DNA from 2 places in the Streptomyces lunaelactis genome. Region 1 is predicted to be linked to the other one. Evidence: riboswitches for the same ligand, from Rfam matches in the RefSeq annotation. Region 1 holds a riboswitch; the other holds the start of a gene.

Region 1 (9,501 bases):
GATCGCCAGGGCGGCGGGCGGTGCGGGGTACCAGGTGAGCGACCCCGCCGAGATCCAGGCCGTGATCCTCAAGGCGATCATGGCGGTCGGGCAGGCGGGGCAAGCCGCTCAGGAGTGAGCACCGGGGAAGCCGACCGGCCAGGTGTGCACCGGCTCGCCCTCATGCATCAGCTCGCAGTAGCGGCGGGTGGTGGCCGCGAGGGCGGCGTCCCTCTCCAGACCGGCCTCCAGGGCCCGGTGGTAAGTGTCCGCCTGCCAGGAGGCTCCGTTCACCCGGCGCCTGCACCGCTCCTCGATCACACCGAGATAGAAGTCGCGGTCGGCGGGCTCGACGTTCCACGCGTCGAGCCCGGCCGCGGCGAGCGGCAGCAGTTCGTCGCGCACGAGCTTGACGGCGGGCACCTGCGTGATGCCGCCGGCCCGGCCCGGGCGCGGCCACCGGAGCTCGGCGTCGATGCCGTGACGGCACGCCGTGTCGAAGTTCTCGGCGGCGGCGGCGAAGGGCAGCCGGGTCCACACGGGCCGGGCCTCCTCGGCGAGCGCGCGCACCAGCCCGTAGTAGAAGGCGGTATTGGCGATCACATCGGTGACCGTGGGGCCGGCGGGCAGCACCCGGTTCTCCACCCGCAGATGGGGTACACCCTCGTCGATTCCGTACACCGGCCGGTTCCAGCGGTAGACGGTGCCGTTGTGCAGGACGAGTTCCTGGAGCCGTGGCACACCGCCGTCGTCGATCACCCGGAGCGGGTCCTCGTCGTCGCAGATCGGCAGCAGGGCGGGGAAGTAGCGCAGATTCTCCTCGAAGAGGTCGTACGCCGAGTCCACCCATCGCTCGCCGAACCAGGTACGCGGCCGTACGCCCTGCGCCTGGAGCTCGGGCGGGCGGGTGTCGGTTGCCTGCTGGAACAGGGGCGGCCTCGACTCGCGCCACAGCTCTCTGCCGAAGAGGAACGGCGAGTTGGCACCGACCGCGACCTGTACGGCGGCCACCGCCTGCGCGGCGTTCCACACGTCGGCGAACCGTCCGGGCGTGACCTGCAGATGCAGCTGCACGGAGGTGCAGGCGGCCTCGGGGGCGATCGACGCCGAGGTACACGTCAGGCGCTCCACACCGGAGATGTCGAGTGTGAAATCCTCGCCCCGCGCGGCGACGATCTGGTCGTTGAGCAGGGTGTACCGGTCGACGTCCGAGAGATTGGCGGAGACCAGGTCCTGCTGGGCGAGCGTCGGGAGAATTCCGATCATCACAATCCCCGCGCCGACTTCGTTCGCTTTCCGATGGGCATAGCCGAGGCCGGTGCGCAACTCCTCGGCCAGCTGGTCGAGAACACGCCCGCCCAACCGGTGCGGAACGATGTTTACTTCCAGGTTGAACATTCCGAGCTCGGTCTGGAAATCATGGCTCGCGATGCGATCGAGTACCTCCTTATTCATCATCCGTGGCATCCCGTCGGCACCTGCCAGATTCAGTTCGATCTCGAGGCCCATGAGATTCTTGGGCCGGTCGAACCTCTTCTCGGCCAGCAGTCTCCCCAGTCCCGCGAGACACTGCTGCAACTTTCTCCGGTACCTTTGCCGATCGGACAGGTCGATTCCGCCTGCCACGACCTTCTCCCCCATCGAAGCGTCCCTCCTCGAGTGGGCAGTCCCACGGCCGCCGTACGCAACGGCCGCTCGCGTCACGGACGATAATGCCCAGACTGACTGATCCATAACGTCCCACAGGCGATCCGGGACCGGTAGTGTGGACAGAGGCTCCAGCGGCACATTCCTACGGCATGTCGCACTATGCAGTTTGCACTGCCCGACGCCTGGTGAAAAGCACCGACTGGTTTCGGCCGACCGCGCGACAGCGAAAATCCCAGGCCGGAGCCCTGCCTTCACGTAATATCGAGAGTAACTCCGCAGAACAAAGACCTGATATCGCCTTGCCGGAAATACCTGCGATCGCTAGTGGAAACACTGCGAGAACACGCGTCGTATAAACTCCGCAAACGAGGCAGAGAGTTGGCGCCCGGTGGCCTTTCCGGCCCCCCTCTGGCCCCGCACGCTGACCGTGCCGTCCGCACCTGCCCACGCTCCAACGTGTCTCCGAAGTGAGAGGCGACCCACCATGCCGCTGCATGTCCCCCCGGCTCCCGCGCCTGCCCTGCGCAGTGTCCTCGCGGCTCTCGGTTCTCCCACGGCCGTGCGCGAGGCCCGCACCCCCGCTCTCAGGTCCGTCCAGGGTCCTCTGAGCCCAGAACTGCCGCTCCCGGTCCACGTACTGGACCAGATCGTGCCGAGCGGCCATGCTCCCTACACCCGCCTCACGGGCTGGCGCTTCCTGATCCGCAGCGGCGAACGAGCCGTGGCCGCGGCGGAGACGACGCTCACCCCCGACGGCTGGACCTTCTCCCACTTCTTCGAAGGCCCCTACCTCAGCTCCACGGAGCGGGCACTGCGCCAGGCCGAATCGATGCGAACGCCCTTCCAGCCCCGACTACTGTCCATTCCCGAGCTCTACATGCTCACGCTCTGGCTGCACGGCGACACGGACGCGGACGCCTCGGCGGGCACACCCCTGCCGACGGACGTCCTCGTGCCGCTCGCCCCCGCGCCGCCGGGCATCGCCGCACACCGTCCGCACCGGGTCGCCGATCTGCTGCCGGTCATGACCCTGCGGCTCGCACCCGCCCCGCTGCTCGGCTCACCCGCCTGAAACCACCCGCCTCGCGCCCCGTGACCGCCCGGTCGCGGGGCGCACTGGTGCCCCGGGTGGACTAGTCCAGACCGGCCACCCCGAACCACCCGAAAGGACATTGGACTTGAGCTGAACCGTCCGCCCGGGTGATACGTCATTAAGCAGTAAGAAGTGCTGCCGTGAAATCCCTGCGGATTGACGCCCGTGGGGCAACACTGGGACCGGACCGACAGATACGGGGGGCGGCCATGAACACTTCATCAAGCCGCAGGACACTCACCACACCGCAGCGAAAGAACCCACCCATGTGCCAGCACCAGCCACTCTGCCCGACCTCCGACTCAGCCGACCGGGAAGCGGCACGTCTCGTGGCGCACCACCCGGAGCAGGGCTGGAGCCTGCTGTGCAACGGCGTCCTGCTCTTCGAGGACACCGGTGAGCTCCTGCCTGACGGGCAGATCATCGCTCCGCACCGCCCGCGCGAGACCGGGCAGGTGATGACGGCCGCCTGAAGCGCCGTCCGTACGACCGGGGGCCGGCCGGAGAATTCGCTCCGTACCGGCCCCGACGCGTGTCCGCCCGCGTGTCAGTTGTCGTACTCGTCCAGCGGCGGGCAGGAGCAGACGAGGTTACGGTCGCCGAACGCGCCGTCGATCCTGCGCACCGGCGGCCAGTACTTGTCCGAGGCGCTCACACCGGCCGGGAAGACCGCCTCGTCCCTGCTGTAGGCGTGCTCCCACTCCCCGCCGAGCGCGGCCGCCGTGTGCGGGGCGTTGCGCAGCGGGTTGTCGTCGGCGGGCCACTCGCCCGACGCGACCTTCTCGATCTCCCCGCGGATCGCGATCATCGTCTCGCAGAAGCGGTCGATCTCGTTCAGGTCCTCGCTCTCGGTGGGCTCGATCATCAGCGTGCCGGCCACCGGGAAGGACATCGTCGGCGCGTGGAAGCCGTAGTCGATCAGCCGCTTGGCGATGTCGTCGACGCTGACGCCCGTCGCCTTCGACAGCGGCCGCAGGTCCACGATGCACTCGTGCGCCACCAGCCCGGCCGGGCCCGTGTAGAGCACCGGGTAGTGCGGCTCGAGGCGCTTGGCGATGTAGTTGGCCGCGAGCACGGCGACCTGGGTCGCGCGCTTGAGGCCCTCGCCACCCATGAGACGTACGTACGCCCACGAGATCGGCAGAATGCCCGCCGAGCCCCACGGCGCGGCCGAGATCGGGCCGACACCCGTCTCCGGGCCGGCGGTCGGCTGGAGCGGGTGGTTCGGCAGGTACGGGGCGAGGTGCGCCCGCACACCGACCGGACCGACGCCGGGGCCTCCGCCGCCGTGCGGGATGCAGAAGGTCTTGTGCAGGTTCAGGTGCGAGACGTCGCCGCCGAACGTGCCGGGCTTGGCGAGGCCCACCAGGGCGTTGAGGTTGGCGCCGTCGACGTACACCTGACCGCCGGCCTCGTGCACCAACGCGCAGATGTCGGCGACATGCTCCTCGAACACACCGTGCGTCGACGGGTACGTGATCATGAGGACGGACAGCTCGTCGCGGTACTGCTCGATCTTGGCGCGCAGGTCCGCGATGTCCACCTCCCCGTCGTCGGCGGTCTTCACCACGACGACCTTCATGCCGGCCATCACGGCGCTGGCGGCGTTGGTGCCGTGCGCGGAGGACGGGATGAGGCAGATGGTGCGCTGATCGTCGCCGCCCGCACGGTGGTACGCGCGTACGGCGAGCAGGCCCGCGAGCTCGCCCTGCGAACCGGCGTTGGGCTGGATGGACACCGCGTCGTAGCCGGTGACCTCGGCGAGACGCTCCTCCAGCTCGCGGATGAGCGTGAGATACCCGGCGGCCTGCTCGACCGGGGCGAAGGGGTGGACCGCCGCGAACTCCGGCCAGGTCACCGGCTCCATCTCGGTGGTCGCGTTCAGCTTCATGGTGCAGGAGCCGAGCGGGATCATGCCCCGGTCCAGCGCGTAGTCACGGTCGGCGAGCTTGCGCAGGTAGCGCAGCATCGCGGTCTCTGAGCGGTGCTGGTGGAAGACGGGGTGCGCAAGGTACTCGTCGGTCCGCAGCAGGGCCTGGGGAAGCGTTTCCTCAGTGGCCGCGTCGAGCGCCTCGATGTCGCCGTCGACGCCGAAGGCCGACCAGACGGCGGACAGTTGCGCACGCCCGGTGGTCTCGTCGCAGGCGATGGAGACCGCGTCGCCGTCGACGAGGTGGAGGTTGACCCCGCCCTCGCGGGCGGCGGCCACGACCTCGGCGGCCTTGCCGGGCACCCGCACGGTCAGTGTGTCGAAGTACGTACCGTGCACGACCTCCACACCGCCGGCGCGCAGCCCCTCGGCGAGCAGCGTCGCGTAGCGGTGGGTGCGCTGGGCGATCGAGCGCAGGCCGTCCGGACCGTGGTAGACCGCGTACATGCCCGCCATGACGGCGAGCAGGACCTGGGCGGTGCAGATGTTGCTGGTGGCCTTTTCGCGGCGGATGTGCTGCTCACGGGTCTGCAGCGCGAGCCGGTAGGCCTTGTTGCCGTCCGCGTCCACGGAGACACCGACGAGCCGGCCGGGCAGACTGCGCGCGAACGTGTCGCGTACGGCCATGAAGCCGGCGTGCGGACCGCCGAAGCCCATCGGGACACCGAAGCGCTGGGTGGTGCCCACCGCGATGTCGGCGCCCAGCTCGCCGGGCGAGGTGAGCAGGGTCAGCGCCAGCAGATCGGCTGCGACGGTGACGATCGCGCCGAGCTCGTGCGCCTGGTCGATGACGGGCTTGATGGTCCGTACGGCACCGGAGGCGCCCGGGTACTGCAGCAGCACGCCGAAGACACCGCGCTCAGCGATGTCGGCCGGGATGCCCTCGCTCAGGTCGGCGGTGACGACCTCGACTCCGGTCGGCTCGGCGCGGGTCTGGATCACCGCGATGGTCTGCGGCAGGGTGTCGGCGTCGACCAGGAACACGCCGTTCCTGACCTTGCCGACCCGGCGGGCGAGCGACATGGCCTCGGCGGCGGCGGTGCCCTCGTCGAGCAGCGAGGCGCCGGAGGTCGGCAGGCCGGTCAGATCGGCCACCATCGTCTGGAAGTTGAGCAGCGCCTCGAGCCTGCCCTGGGAGATCTCCGGCTGGTACGGCGTGTACGCGGTGTACCAGGCCGGGTTCTCCATGACATTGCGCAGGATGACCGGCGGAGTGAACGTGCCGTAGTAGCCGAGGCCGATCATCGGCGCCAGCACCTGATTGCGGTCGGCCAGCGTGCGCAGCTCGGCGAGAACCTCGGCCTCGGTGCGCGCGCCCGGGAGGTTCAGCGCCTCCGCGTTCTTGATCACATCAGGCACCGCGGCGGCGGTCAGCTCGTCCAGCGAGCCATAGCCCACCTGCGCGAGCATCTTGGCCTGGGCCTCGGCGTCGGGCCCGATGTGGCGCTGCTCGAAGGGGGTGCCTCGCTCCAGCTGGGAGAGCGACATGCGGTTGGCGGTCATTAGGGAGGCCTCCTGGTCTGACACGACCTGCGAGGGCACCACGGCGCGGATGCCCGGACGGCCTCCCCCTCTGTCATCTCAACCTGAGAGTTTCACCGGACCGTCCGCAAGCGGGAACTCCCGCACACGACGCTCCGGCTTTCACCGTCGGTGAGAGCGGATGCCGTCCGACACCCGCCCTGCTTTCCAGAGTGACCTCGTCCGTGCGGTACAGGGGCCTGAGAGATTCCGGGGAGGATTTGCTCCTTCGGCGCCACCGGCACTTCGACTTCACCGGAGGACTCTCCCGCACGGGGTCAGCAGCCGCCTGCCAGCCTACCAGCGCGCCCCCTCGGCGATCGCTCAAGTGGCCGACACCCCCAATGTGCACTTTTGTAGTATTTAAACAGCAGTTGCGACCTATTGGAGGGACCGTGCAGACCGATATCGATCCGCGCAGCCTGATCGGCCGCAAGGCGTTCGACCGCAATGGCACCAAGATCGGGACTGTGGACGAGGTGTACCTGGACGACGCCACAGGTGTGCCCGAATGGGCTGCCGTACGCACCGGACTCTTCAGCCGCGACGCCTTTGTCCCGCTGGAGCCCAGCGAGGTCGTCAACGACACCCTCCACGTCCCCTACGAACGCTCGCTGATCAAGGACGCCCCGGACTTCGGAGTCGGCCGCCACCTCTCCCCCGAGCAGGAGCTGCAGCTCTACCACCACTACGGCCTCGAACTCTCCGACGCACCTGAGACTCCTGCGCCGCCCTCCCCCGACGCGGACTCCGGCCCCGGCTCGGGCGCGGGCTCCGGCTCCGACCGGGACTTCGGCCGACTGGCCGGCCAGGAGGACTGAGCGGAGCCTTCCGCCGCCGGGGCAAGCGGCACCAGTGGCAGCGGATCGCCGGTCTCCAGGTCCGGGTCGTCCACCCTGAACGTCCGCACCCGCCCCGGCCGCGACCCCGGAACCTCGAAACGCACGGTGACCCGCCCCACCCGCTGCCCTGCACCCACCCCGCCCCGTACTCGGCATGCCGTACGTCGTGCCCGGGCAGCCAGCGCCGCTCGGCGGGCACCTCGGGCTCGCCGGCACCGGCCCCGCCGCCATCGGCGTCCGCGCCCTCGTGCGGCGCCGGCCCGCCCTCCGCCGCCGCCTCGGCCCCCGCCGCCTCGGATTCGGCCAGCTCACCTGCCGCGGCCGCCTGGGCGAAGAGATCCTCCTGGGTGTAGTCCGCGAGCCCGGTCACGCCCACCCCCAGCAGCCGCACCCCGCCCGTGGTGTCCACAGCCTCGAGCAGCCGCCCCGCGGCCTCCCGCACCACCCCGGGGTCGTCCGTCGGCCCTCGCAGCGTCTCCGAGCGCGTCAGCGTCGAGAAGTCGTACCGCCGCACCTTCAGCACGATGGTCCGGCCCGAGTGCCCGGAGGCCCGCAGCCGCTGCACACACCGCTCGGCGAGCCGCTCCACCTCGATCCGCACCCGCACCCGGTCGTGCAGATCCACATCAAAGGTGTCCTCGACCGACACCGACTTCGTGTCCCGCTCGGCCACCACCGGCCGGTCGTCGTGCCCAACTGCCATCCGGAACAGCGAGGCCCCGTGCGCCTTGCCCAGCAGCCGTACGAGCTCGTCCTCGCCCGCCTCCGCCAGGTCGGCGACCGTCGTCATGCCGGCCCGCCGCAGATGCTCCCCGGTCGCCGGCCCCACCCCGGGCAGCGTCCGCACGGACATCGGCCCGAGCAGCTCACGCTCCGTACCAGGCTCTATGAGCACCAGACCATCGGGTTTCGCCTGCTCGGAGGCGATTTTCGCGAGCATCTTGGATCCCGCGAGCCCCACCGACCCGGTCAGCCCCGTGACCACGCGAATGTCCGCACGCAGCCGCTCACCGGTCGCCCTGGCCGACTGCGCGTCATCGGCCGAGCCGCCCGCCTCCAGATCGACAAAGGCCTCGTCCAGGCTCAGCGGCTCCACCAGCGGCGAGAGCCGGCCCAGCAGCTCCATCACCTGCTCGCTCACCGACCGGTAGAGCAAGAAGCGTGGCACCAGATACGCCGCATTCGGCGCCAGACGCCGGGCCTGCGCCATCGGCATCGCCGAGTGCACCCCGAAGCGTCTGGCCTCGTACGAAGCGGTGGCGACGACCCCGCGTGGCCCGAGCCCGCCGACCACCACGGGCTTCCCGCGCAGACTCGGCTTCGCCGCCTGTTCGGCGGCGGCGAAGAAGGCATCCATGTCCAGATGCAGAATCGTAGGCGCGGCTCTCACATCTTTGATGCTGCCCTACGCCACTGACAACGGGCCGCTCAGACGGCCCGGTCGCGCCGTCGTCTGGCCAGTTCGTCGGCGGGGTTGTTCCCGATCAGGGTCTCGCCGGTGTCGACCCGCTCACCGTGCAGCTGCGAAAGCGCGGCCTCGACGTCCCGCCACACCACACCCACGGCGATCCCGAAGATCCCCTGGCCGCCCTGGAGCAGATCGACGACCTCGTCGGGCGAGGAGCACTCGTAGACCGTCGCGCCGTCGCTCATGAGCGTCATCCGCTCGAGATCCCTGAAGCCGCGGTCCCTCAGATGGTGCACCGCGGCACGAATGTTCTGCAGCGCGACGCCGGTGTCCAGGAAACGCTTGACGATCTTGAGGACGACCACATCACGGAAGCTGTAGAGCCGCTGGGTGCCGGAGCCGTACGCCGACCGCACACTCGGCTCGACCAGACCGGTACGCGCCCAGTAGTCGAGCTGCCGATAGGTGATGCCGGCCGCCGCACACGCGGTCGGCCCGCGGTAGCCGATCGTCTCCGTAGAGAGCTCGCCCGCACTGTCGTGAAGCGGATGCGGCACACTCTCCCCCAGACTGCGTCCGGGGAGACCCCCAGCCGTACTGTCGCCGCTGCTTCTCACGCCGACCTCCGTCCTTGACCTGCCATCTCGACGGTAGGCAGTCACCTGCGGTGCGTCAACGATCGCCACACTCGGCACGCCGAGTGATAATCACCCTGAGAGTGGTTTCCCGTGCCCCATTTCGGGGAAAGGCTGGCCGGTTGTGCCGAACGGCGCCCGCCCGGCGACACTCACTGGCTGTTGGTGCCGAAGTCCTCGGGCGAGATCTGATCGAGGAACTCGCGGAACTTCTCCACCTCGTCCTCCTGCTCGTCCGGGATGGCGATCCCCGCGTCGTCCAGCACCCCGTCACTGCCGTAGATCGGCGTACCGGTGCGCAGGGCCAGCGCTATGGCGTCGGACGGCCTGGCGCTCACCTCGACTCCACTGGCGAAGACCAGCTCCGCGTAGAAAACCCCTTCGCGCAGGTCAGTGATGCGGACCTCGGTGAGCTCCTGGCCCACCGCTTCCAGCACATCCTT
Region 2 (9,501 bases), 4.6 Mb from region 1:
GCTCGTCGCCGGTGCGGAAGGGGTAGTTCAGCACGGTGTCGTCGAGCACGATCCGGTCCTCGCCGACAGCGTCCTCGTCGACGACGAAGCCGCCGCCCACCGAGTAGTACGTCTTCTCCAGTACGGTCCCGCCCTCGGCGTCGTACGCGAAGAGCGTCATTCCGTTGGCGTGGTACGGCAGCGCCTTGCGGCGGTGCAGGATCAGGTCCTCGTCGAAGTCGAAGCCGATCTCGTGCATGCCCAGCAGATCGATCCGGCCACGGGTGCGGATGCGCTCGACCTGGGCGTCCGCGGTCTCGACGTCGACGGTACGGGGGGAGCTGCCCTCGAGCCCGAGCAGAACGGCCTTCGGGGTGCCGTGGCCGTGGCCGGTCGCGCCGAGAGAGCCGAAGAGCTCGGCCCGTATGGCGGTGGTATGGGCCAGCAGGCCCTCGTTCTTCAGCCGGCGGGCGAACATCGCGGCAGCGCGCATCGGGCCGACCGTATGGGAGCTGGACGGGCCTATGCCGATCGAGAACAGGTCGAAGACCGAGATGGCCACGGAAGACTCCTAGCTGGTTGGTAGACGCCGTTGTCTGCCGGGTGGTGCAGAGGTGCAAGGGCGGTACAGGGTGGTTCGGGGCGGTACGTGGTGCGGGGCACCGCGCGCACTGTCCAGTGTGCGCGGTGCCCCATGGGTTCGTACAAAGGTGTACGGACTTACTTCAGGCCGGGGTAGAGCGGGAACTTCCCGGCCAGCGCGGAGACCCGGGCGCTCAGCGCCGTGGTGTCGTACGTCGGCTTCAGCGCCTCGGCGATGATGTCCGCGACCTCACGGAAGTCCTCGTCCTGGAAACCGCGGGTGGCCAGCGCCGGGGTGCCGATCCGCAGACCCGAGGTGACCATCGGCGGCCGCGGGTCGTTGGGGACGGCGTTGCGGTTGACCGTGATGCCGACCTCGTGGAGGCGGTCCTCGGCCTGCTGGCCGTCCAGCTGGGAGTTGCGCAGGTCGACCAGGACCAGGTGCACATCCGTACCGCCGGACAGCACCGAGACGCCGTGCTCGGTCACATCGTCCTGGACGAGACGCGCGGCGAGAATCCGGGCGCCGTCGATGGTGCGCTGCTGGCGCTCCTGGAACTCCTCGGTCGCCGCGATCTTGAAGGAGACCGCCTTCGCCGCGATGACGTGCTCCAGTGGACCGCCCTGCTGGCCCGGGAAGACCGCCGAGTTGATCTTCTTGGCGAGCTCCTGGGTCGACAGGATCACACCGCCGCGCGGACCGCCGAGGGTCTTGTGCGTGGTGGTGGTGACGACATGGGCATGCGGCACTGGGTTGGGGTGCAGTCCGGCGGCGACGAGACCCGCGAAGTGGGCCATGTCGACCATCAGGTAGGCGCCGACCTCGTCCGCGATCCGGCGGAAGGCCGCGAAGTCCAGGTGACGCGGGTAGGCGGACCAGCCGGCCACGATCAGCTTCGGCTTCGACTCCTTGGCGAGCCGCTCGACCTCGGCCATGTCGACCTGACCGGTGGCGTCGTCGACGTGGTACGCGACCACGTTGTAGAGCTTGCCGGAGAAGTTGATCTTCATGCCGTGGGTCAGGTGCCCGCCGTGGGCGAGGTTCAGACCCATGATCGTGTCGCCCGGCTTGAGCAGCGCGAACATCGCGGCCGCGTTCGCCTGGGCACCCGAGTGCGGCTGGACATTGGCGTGCTCGGCCCCGAAGAGCTCCTTGATGCGGTCGATCGCGATCTGCTCGATCACATCGACGTGCTCGCAGCCGCCGTAGTAGCGGCGTCCCGGGTAGCCCTCGGCGTACTTGTTGGTGAGGACGGAGCCCTGGGCCTCCATGACCGCGACCGGAGCGAAGTTCTCCGAGGCGATCATCTCGAGGGTGGACTGCTGGCGGTGGAGCTCGGCGTCGACGGCGGCGGCGACATCCGGGTCCAGCTCATGGAGAGGGGTGTTGAGAAGCGACATCTCTATCCCTGTCGTGGTCGTGGTCAGTTGCCGGAGAACTCGGTGTACTCGTCCGCGGAGAGCAGGTCCTTCGGCTCCTCGCTGACGCGCACCTTGAAGAGCCAGCCGCCCTCGAAGGGGGCCGAGTTCACCAGGGAGGGGTCGTCCACGACGTCCTGGTTGGCCTCGACGACCTCGCCGGAGACCGGCGAGTACAGGTCGCTGACCGACTTGGTCGACTCCAGCTCGCCACAGGTCTCGCCTGCCGTCACCGTGTCGCCGACCTCGGGGAGCTGGACGTACACCACGTCGCCGAGCGCGTTGGCCGCGTGCTCCGTGATGCCGACCGTCGACACACCGTCATCGGCGGCCGACAGCCACTCGTGCTCCTTGCTGTAGCGCAGCTGCTGGGGGTTGCTCATGAGCTGAATTCTCCTGTACGCGGGGGAGTGCTGGTGAACGGAGTGAAGGTGCGGACGATCACTTCTGGCGCTTGTAGAACGGCAGCGCGACGACCTCGTACGGCTCGTGGGCGCCGCGGATGTCGACACCGACCCCAGAGGCTCCCGGCGCGGCGTGCGCCGCGTCCACGTACGCGATGGCGATCGGCTTGCCCAGGGTGGGCGAGGGCGCGCCCGAGGTGACCTCGCCGATCACCTTGCCGTCGGCGACCACGGGGAAGCCGGCGCGGGGGACCCGGCGGCCCTCGGCGATCAGACCGACGAGCTTGCGCGGCGGGCTGGACTCGGCCCGGTCGGCCGCGGCCTCCAGGGCCTCACGGCCGACGAAGCGCCCGTCGTTCGTGGTCTTCTCGAACTTCACGACCCGGCCGAGACCCGCGTCGAACGGGGTCAGCGCGGTGGTCAGCTCGTGCCCGTACAGCGGCATGCCCGCCTCCAGGCGCAGCGTGTCCCGGCAGGAGAGGCCGGCCGGGACGAGACCGACGGGTGCGCCGGCCTCGGTCAGGGCCTGCCAGAGCTTCTCGGCGTACTGCGGCTCGACGAAGAGCTCGAAGCCGTCCTCGCCGGTGTAGCCCGTACGGGCGATCAGCGCCGGGACGCCGGCGACCGTGCCGGGCAGGCCCGCGTAGTACTTCAGCCCGTCCAGGTCGGCGTCGGTCAGCGACTTCAGGATGCCGGGCGACTCCGGGCCCTGGACGGCGATGAGCGCGTACGCGTCGCGGTCGTCACGGACCTCGGCGTCGAAGCCCTCAGCGCGGTCGGTCAGCGCGTCCAGCACGATCTGGGCGTTGCCCGCGTTGGCGACGACCATGTACTCCGTGTCACCGAGGCGGTAGACGATCAGGTCGTCCAGGATCCCGCCGTCCTCCTGGCAGATCATGGTGTAGCGGGCGCGGCCGACGGCGACGCCGCCGATGTTGCCCACCAGCGAGAAGTCCAGGAAGTCGGCTGCCTGCGGTCCGGTGACCGTGATCTCGCCCATGTGGGAGAGGTCGAAGAGACCGGCCTTGGTGCGGACCGCGTTGTGCTCGTCGCGCTCGCTGCCGTACCGCAGCGGCATGTCCCAGCCCGCGAAATCGGTCATGGTCGCGCCCAGCGAGCGGTGCAGGGCGTCGAGGGCAGTCAGACGGGGGTTGCTCATAGATGTGGCTCCCAGGGCATGGCTGGCGAGGACAATCCTCCCCATCTGTCATCGGAACCTGAGAGGTTCGTCGCGACCATACGTATCGATGGTCGTGACTTGCACCTTGGGTGGAGCCACTCGACAGCGGCTCGCTTTTCAGATCTGCCTCATCACACGCGGTACGGGGCCTGAGAGATTCAAGGGAGGGACTTGCTCCTTCGGCGCCCGGCACACACAGTGGCCAGGACTCTCCCGCGTGGATTCAAGCGGCCGGTATGCAGTTGGCGGGCACATCATTGCACGCATCGCGGCGGAGTGGGTTGTCCGGCCCTCGACCGCAAAACGGTTGTGCCGCATTACCATTTCTTTACACTTCATGGGCAAGGGTGGATGACCGGACAATTGGGGGAGCGTGATGACGTTGCAGCGGTCCGAGGCCTACGCGACGACCGCGGGGGGGCCCGCCCAGCCGGGCGTGGCCGTCCCGCGACTGGTCGGGGCGCCCGCGCCCGTACTGCGCGACCTGAGAGACCGCTCGGGGCGCAGTCCGCGCACCCTGGTCTTCGCCGCCGGTGATGTGGTGGTCGTCTCCGGCCTGCCCGGCAGCGGAAAGTCCACCCTGATCCGGCGCGCGGCACGCGGCCTCGGGATCGACTCGCAGGACACCCGGGACCGCTGGGACGCCCGGATGCCGCGGCTGCTGCCGTACGCCGTCTACCGCCCGCTCGTCCGCATCGCCCACTACGCCGGGCTGCGGCGCGCGCTGCGCTCCGGCGCGAGCGTCGTCGTCCACGACTGCGGTACGCAGACGTGGGTGCGGCGCTGGCTGGCCCGCGAGGCGCGGCGCCGTGGCAGCGGCCTGCATCTGGTGCTGCTCGATGTGACGCCCGCGGTCGCCCGGGAGGGCCAGCGCGAGCGGGGCCGCGGTGTCTCCGGGTACGCCTTCGCCAGACACCGGCGCGCGGTGGGCCGTCTGATCGGCGACGCGGAGGCGGGCAGGCTGCCGTCGGGCTGCGCGTCCGCGGTCCTGCTGGACCGCGACGCGGCGGGCACGCTGGGCCGGGTCGGCTTCGAGAAATTCAGCCCCTCCGGCCATTGAGGAGCGGGGTTCGGGGCAGAGCCCCGCCCGCTCCCGCCGCCGAGCAGGGCCCCTTCTCCGACCCGGAACCCGCGGCGCTAGGGTCGGTGGCGCAAAAGCGTGCGAAAACGCAGGGGGAGAAGGAAACCGCACATGCAGATACCTGAGCAGGCCCACCCCCACCGCGGCTGGCCGGCCAACGAGCTCGAAGAGGTCCTCGCCGCGTCCCTCGGCAACCCCTCCGCCGGAGGCCGCCTCGTCGAAGTGCTCGGCCGCAGCCACATCTGGGTACCGCTCCCGAACGGCGGCGGACCCGACAGCCCCGACCTCGATCTGCCCACCCTGGAGATCGACGGGGCCCCCTTCGTCCCCGTCTTCAGCTCCGAGCAGCAGTACCTGAGTTGCGTCGGCAGCCATATCTCCTTCACCGTCGCGCCCGCCCGCGAATTCGCCCGCGGACTGCCCCCGCAGCTCGGCATCGCCGTCAACCCCGGCGGCACCGTCGGCGCTCCGCTGCCGCCTCCCGCCGTCGCCGAGCTGTGCCGGGTGGGACGTACTCCTTTCGACGGACCCGCGAGCGGCGGCCGGGTGCGGCTCTTCGAGCCCGACTGGCAGGAGGAGCCGGTCGACTTCCTCGCCGCCGCGGCCGGCGAGTTCGAGGCCTCCGGCGTCGTCGTCACCGCCCGCCGTGCGCTCGCCTCCATCGAGGGCGACCCGCCGACCCTCTTCATCGGCGTCCAGCTCTCCTCCTGGGAGGCTGCCGAGCGCAACGCCCCGATGGACGCGCTCGGGCGTGCGCTGGGGCGGGTCCAGGTGGGCTGGCCGGTCAATCTCGTCCTGCTGGATGTTGCCCAGGACCCCGTCGGCGTCTGGATGCTGGAGCGCCTGCGGCCCTTCTACGAACGACAGCACGGGTAGTCGCCAAGTCGGTGACGAAACGGCCGATTAAGCTGGTTTGATGGCCTGACCGAGGCGAGATCGAAGAGGGGCGGAACCAGGGTGAGTGCGTCAGGCACCGCGGCGGCCGGGCAGGTCGAGCACATGCTGCGCCAGGTGACTCCCGGACGCTACGACGCGTACGAGGCACTGCTGCAGGCGATCGCCGACCCGGCGGGCGGCCAGATCTGGATGCTGCTCTGGCACGGCCGGGCCGGGTCACCCGACGCCCAGTACGGGAACATGGAGGTCGACGGCGTCGGCTACGCCCCCTGTGTCACCTCCGCCCAGGAGCTCGCCGTCTCCGGCTGGAACCGCGCGCACGAATTGGTCACCGGCCGGGACATCGCCCGCGCGCTGTACCCGGACCGCTGGGGTATCTGGCTCAACCCGCACGCACCGGGCGGCGGCGTCGGCATCCCGTGGCTGGACCTGCGCCGGATCGCGACCGGCCTCGACCGGATGCCCGCGGGCCCGCTGCGGCTCTCGGAACCGGCCATCGAGATCCCGCACTTCTACGGCCTGCTCGCCCAGAACGCCCACCGCACGCCCGCCGTCCGCTCGTTGCGGCGCGCCTGGGTGCAGCCCGCGCTCGGCGCTCCGTATCTCGCCATCGGGCTCGATCTGTACGACACCAGCCGTACGTCCGTCGACACGGTGCGCGCGATGATGCAGCAGTCGATCGGCGCGGTTCCGGACGGACTGCCGGTCTCCACCGTCGCGATGTCCGACGAGTACGACCCGGTGACGATGTGGCTGCGGGCCAACGCCCGTCCGTTCTACGACCGGGACGGCCACGGCGGCGGAGCGCCGGCCGCCGGCGGGTACGGCTACCCGCCGCCGCACAGCCGCTGAGTCGGCCGCAATAACACCACTGACGGCCTGACGCGTCATATTTCCATGCCATACACCGGCGTTCGGGGCGGGAATATGTGCGCTTGAGGCTCCGTGAGCCTTGCAATCACATGAGCCGCCGTTGTCCGCATGGCGGGGCATCTGCCAACTTTCGTCCCTTATGCGCTATTTGGCGTTCCGCTCAGCCAGTGGCTCCGTCCGTATAACGGAATCCCCCTCCCCTCATCACGTTTGAGCAACCATTCCCCGGGAGGGCTGGCGGGTGATCACAGCAGCGTTGAAGACTCCCGCAACAAGGACCCTTCGGTCCTGTGTACGACCTGCTTCTTCGAGCATTCCTCGCACCACGCACACAACTGCACCACTGATGTGAACGAAGCCGCTACAGCGGCGGGCATGGGTCGGTCACCACCGGCCGAGAGGGGTCCCCACCACGATGACGGCACCACTGCACGACACGAGCGCGGCCGAGACCGCGGCCGTCGATGTCGCCGCCGATGTCCCGCAGAAGGCCATCGAGGGGCGTTCGCCCTGGAAGATCGCCTGGGTTCGGTTGAAGCGTGACAAGGTCGCACTTGTCGGCGGTTTCGTGGTGCTCCTCCTGATCGTGGTCGCGATATTCGCTCCACTGATCGTGAGCCTGCTCGGCCACCCGCCGGAGGAACTCCACGAGGACCAGATCGACCCGCTGCTGGGCACGCCGATCGGGGACTGGGGCGGCATCAGCTCCGACTTCCTCTTCGGAGTTGAGCCGGTCAATGGCCGTGACGTCTTCAGCCGGGTGGTCTACGGAGCGCGCATCTCGCTGCTCGTGGCCTTCCTGTCGGCCTTCGTCGCGGTCGCGCTGGGCACTGTTTTCGGCATCATGGCCGGCTACTTCGGCGGCTGGATCGACGCGGCGATCAGTCGGGTCATGGACCTGCTGCTCGCGTTCCCGCAGCTCCTCTTCATCATCGCCCTGATCTCGGTCACCCCGAACGAGCTCTTCGGCTTCTCCGGTTCGGGCCTGCGGATCGCGATCCTCGTCCTGGTGATCGGCTTCTTCGGCTGGCCGTACATCGGGCGCATCGTGCGCGGCCAGACGCTCTCCCTGCGAGAGCGGGAGTACGTGGAAGCCGCGCGCAGCCTCGGCGCGGGCCGGACGTACATCCTCTTCCGGGAGCTCATGCCGAACCTGGTGGCCCCGATCACCGTCTACGCGACCCTGATGATCCCCACCAACATCCTGACCGAAGCCGCTCTGAGCTTCCTGGGAGTCGGTGTCAAGCCGCCCACACCGTCCTGGGGCGAGACGCTCCAGACAGCGGTGCGCACCTACGAGGACGATCCGCTGTTCATGATCATCCCCGGTCTGGCGATCTTCATCACCGTGCTGGCCTTCAATCTCTTCGGCGACGGCGTACGAGATGCGCTCGACCCGAAGGGGTCCCGCTGATCCCCCAAGACCCCCACACCGTCCCTGCGGACACCCAGCCCCTGCCGTCAGTCAGGAGCGACAGCCAAAATCCGCGGCCCTCAAGGGCCGTGACTACTACGGAGGTTGCGAGCATCGTGACAACCCATCGCACGTCGAAGCGCAGGCTTGCCGCAGGCACGGCTGTCGTGCTCGCGGCCCTGCTGACCACCACCGCATGTGGCGGCAACGGCAAGGACGACAAGGAGGACGGCGCAGGCAAGGCCCCCGGCTTCAACGCCGGCATCAACAAGGTCGCCAACGCCTCCGACAAAAAGGGCGGCACGCTGAAGTTCGTCGGCACGCAGGACGCCGACTCGTGGGACCCGCAGCGCGGTTACTACGGCTTCATGTGGGACTTCGCCCGCTACTACACCCGCCAGCTCGTCAGCTTCAAGCCGGAGGCGGGTCAGGCCAGCACCGAGCTCGTGCCGGACCTCGCGACCGCGAACGCCGAGATCTCGGACGGCGGCAAGACCTACAAGTACACCCTCAAGGACGGTGTCACGTGGGAGGACGGCTCGCCCGTCACCTCGCAGGACATCAAGTACGGCATCGAGCGCACCTGGGCCCAGGACGTCATCTCCGGCGGCCCGGTCTACCTGAGCCAGGTCCTCGACCCGAAGACCGAGTACAAGGGTCCCTACAAGGACACCACGCCGGACAAGCTCGGCCTGAAGGCCATCGAGACGCCGGACGCGAAGACCATCATCTTCAAGCTCCCGAAGCCGAACGGTGACTTCGAGCAGATGCTCGCCATGCCGGCGGCCTCTCCGGTCAAGAAGGAGAAGGACACCGCCGCCAAGTACGGCCTGAAGCCCTTCTCCAACGGCCCGTACAAGATCGACTCGTACGCGCCGAACAAGTCGATGACGCTGTCGCGCAACACCAACTGGAAGCCCGCCACGGACACCATCCGCAAGGCGCTTCCGGACAAGATCACGGTCACCTTCATGGCCAACGCGGACGACATGGACAAGCGCCTGCTCAAGGGTGACTTCGACGTCGACATCAACGCCACGGGCATCGGTCAGGCCGCTCGTACCACGGCCCTGCGCGAGCACAAGGGCAACCTGGACAACGGCCAGACCGGCTTCATCCGCTACGCGGTCTTCCCGCAGACGGTCAAGCCGTTCGACAACATCGAGTGCCGCAAGGCAGTCATCTACGCCGCCGACAAGAAGTCGCTGCAGACCGCCCGTGGCGGCCCGCAGGCTGGTGGCGACGTCGCCCCGAACATGCTCCCCGCGGGCATCAAGGGTGCGGACCCCACGTACGACCCGTACGAGGTCCTCAAGAACGACAGCAAGCCGGATCTGACCAAGGCCAAGGCCGCGCTGAAGGCCTGTGGCCAGCCGAACGGCTTCAAGACCACCATCGCGGTGCGTAACAACAAGCCGGTCGAGGTCGCCACGGCCGTCTCGCTGCAGAACGCGCTGAAGCAGGTCGGCATCGACGCTCAGGTCGACCAGTTCGACGGCGCCCAGACGTCCGGCATCATCGGTTCGCCGAAGGTCGTCAAGGACAAGGGCTACGGCATCATCATCATGGGCTGGGGCGCGGACTTCCCGACCGGCCAGGGCTTCTCGCAGCCGCTGGTCGACGGCCGGTTCATCCTGCAGAGCGGTAACAACAACTTCTCCGAGCTCAACGA

What was found. Region 1 has a riboswitch for glycine ahead of gcvP (aminomethyl-transferring glycine dehydrogenase). Riboswitches for the same ligand answer to the same signal wherever they lie in the genome.
Region 2: it holds a riboswitch for glycine, as region 1 does, so the genes downstream of both, gcvT (glycine cleavage system aminomethyltransferase GcvT) here and gcvP (aminomethyl-transferring glycine dehydrogenase) in region 1, are expected to answer to the same signal.

Annotation. Positions count from the first base shown of each region.
Region 1 is NZ_CP026304.1:1,389,969-1,399,469, forward strand. Features, by position in the region: gene SLUN_RS06055 (substrate-binding domain-containing protein) at 1-118, shown strand, start outside; gene SLUN_RS06060 (glutamate-cysteine ligase family protein) at 109-1,620, opposite strand; gene SLUN_RS06065 (hypothetical protein) at 2,114-2,701, shown strand; gene SLUN_RS06070 (DUF5999 family protein) at 2,989-3,195, shown strand; gene gcvP (aminomethyl-transferring glycine dehydrogenase) at 3,270-6,155, opposite strand; glycine riboswitch at 6,352-6,454, opposite strand; gene SLUN_RS06080 (PRC-barrel domain-containing protein) at 6,557-6,994, shown strand; partial or broken gene SLUN_RS06085 (DNA polymerase IV) at 6,913-8,405, opposite strand; gene SLUN_RS06090 (MerR family transcriptional regulator) at 8,444-9,040, opposite strand; gene SLUN_RS06095 (bifunctional nuclease family protein) at 9,211-9,501, opposite strand, start outside.
Region 2 is NZ_CP026304.1:5,986,059-5,995,559, forward strand. Features, by position in the region: gene SLUN_RS27755 (L-serine ammonia-lyase) at 1-541, opposite strand, end outside; gene glyA (serine hydroxymethyltransferase) at 700-1,962, opposite strand; gene gcvH (glycine cleavage system protein GcvH) at 1,986-2,363, opposite strand; gene gcvT (glycine cleavage system aminomethyltransferase GcvT) at 2,422-3,543, opposite strand; glycine riboswitch at 3,693-3,790, opposite strand; gene SLUN_RS27775 (AAA family ATPase) at 3,941-4,624, shown strand; gene SLUN_RS27780 (enhanced serine sensitivity protein SseB) at 4,757-5,521, shown strand; gene SLUN_RS27785 (enhanced serine sensitivity protein SseB C-terminal domain-containing protein) at 5,603-6,394, shown strand; gene SLUN_RS27790 (ABC transporter permease) at 6,831-7,829, shown strand; gene SLUN_RS27795 (ABC transporter substrate-binding protein) at 7,946-9,501, shown strand, end outside.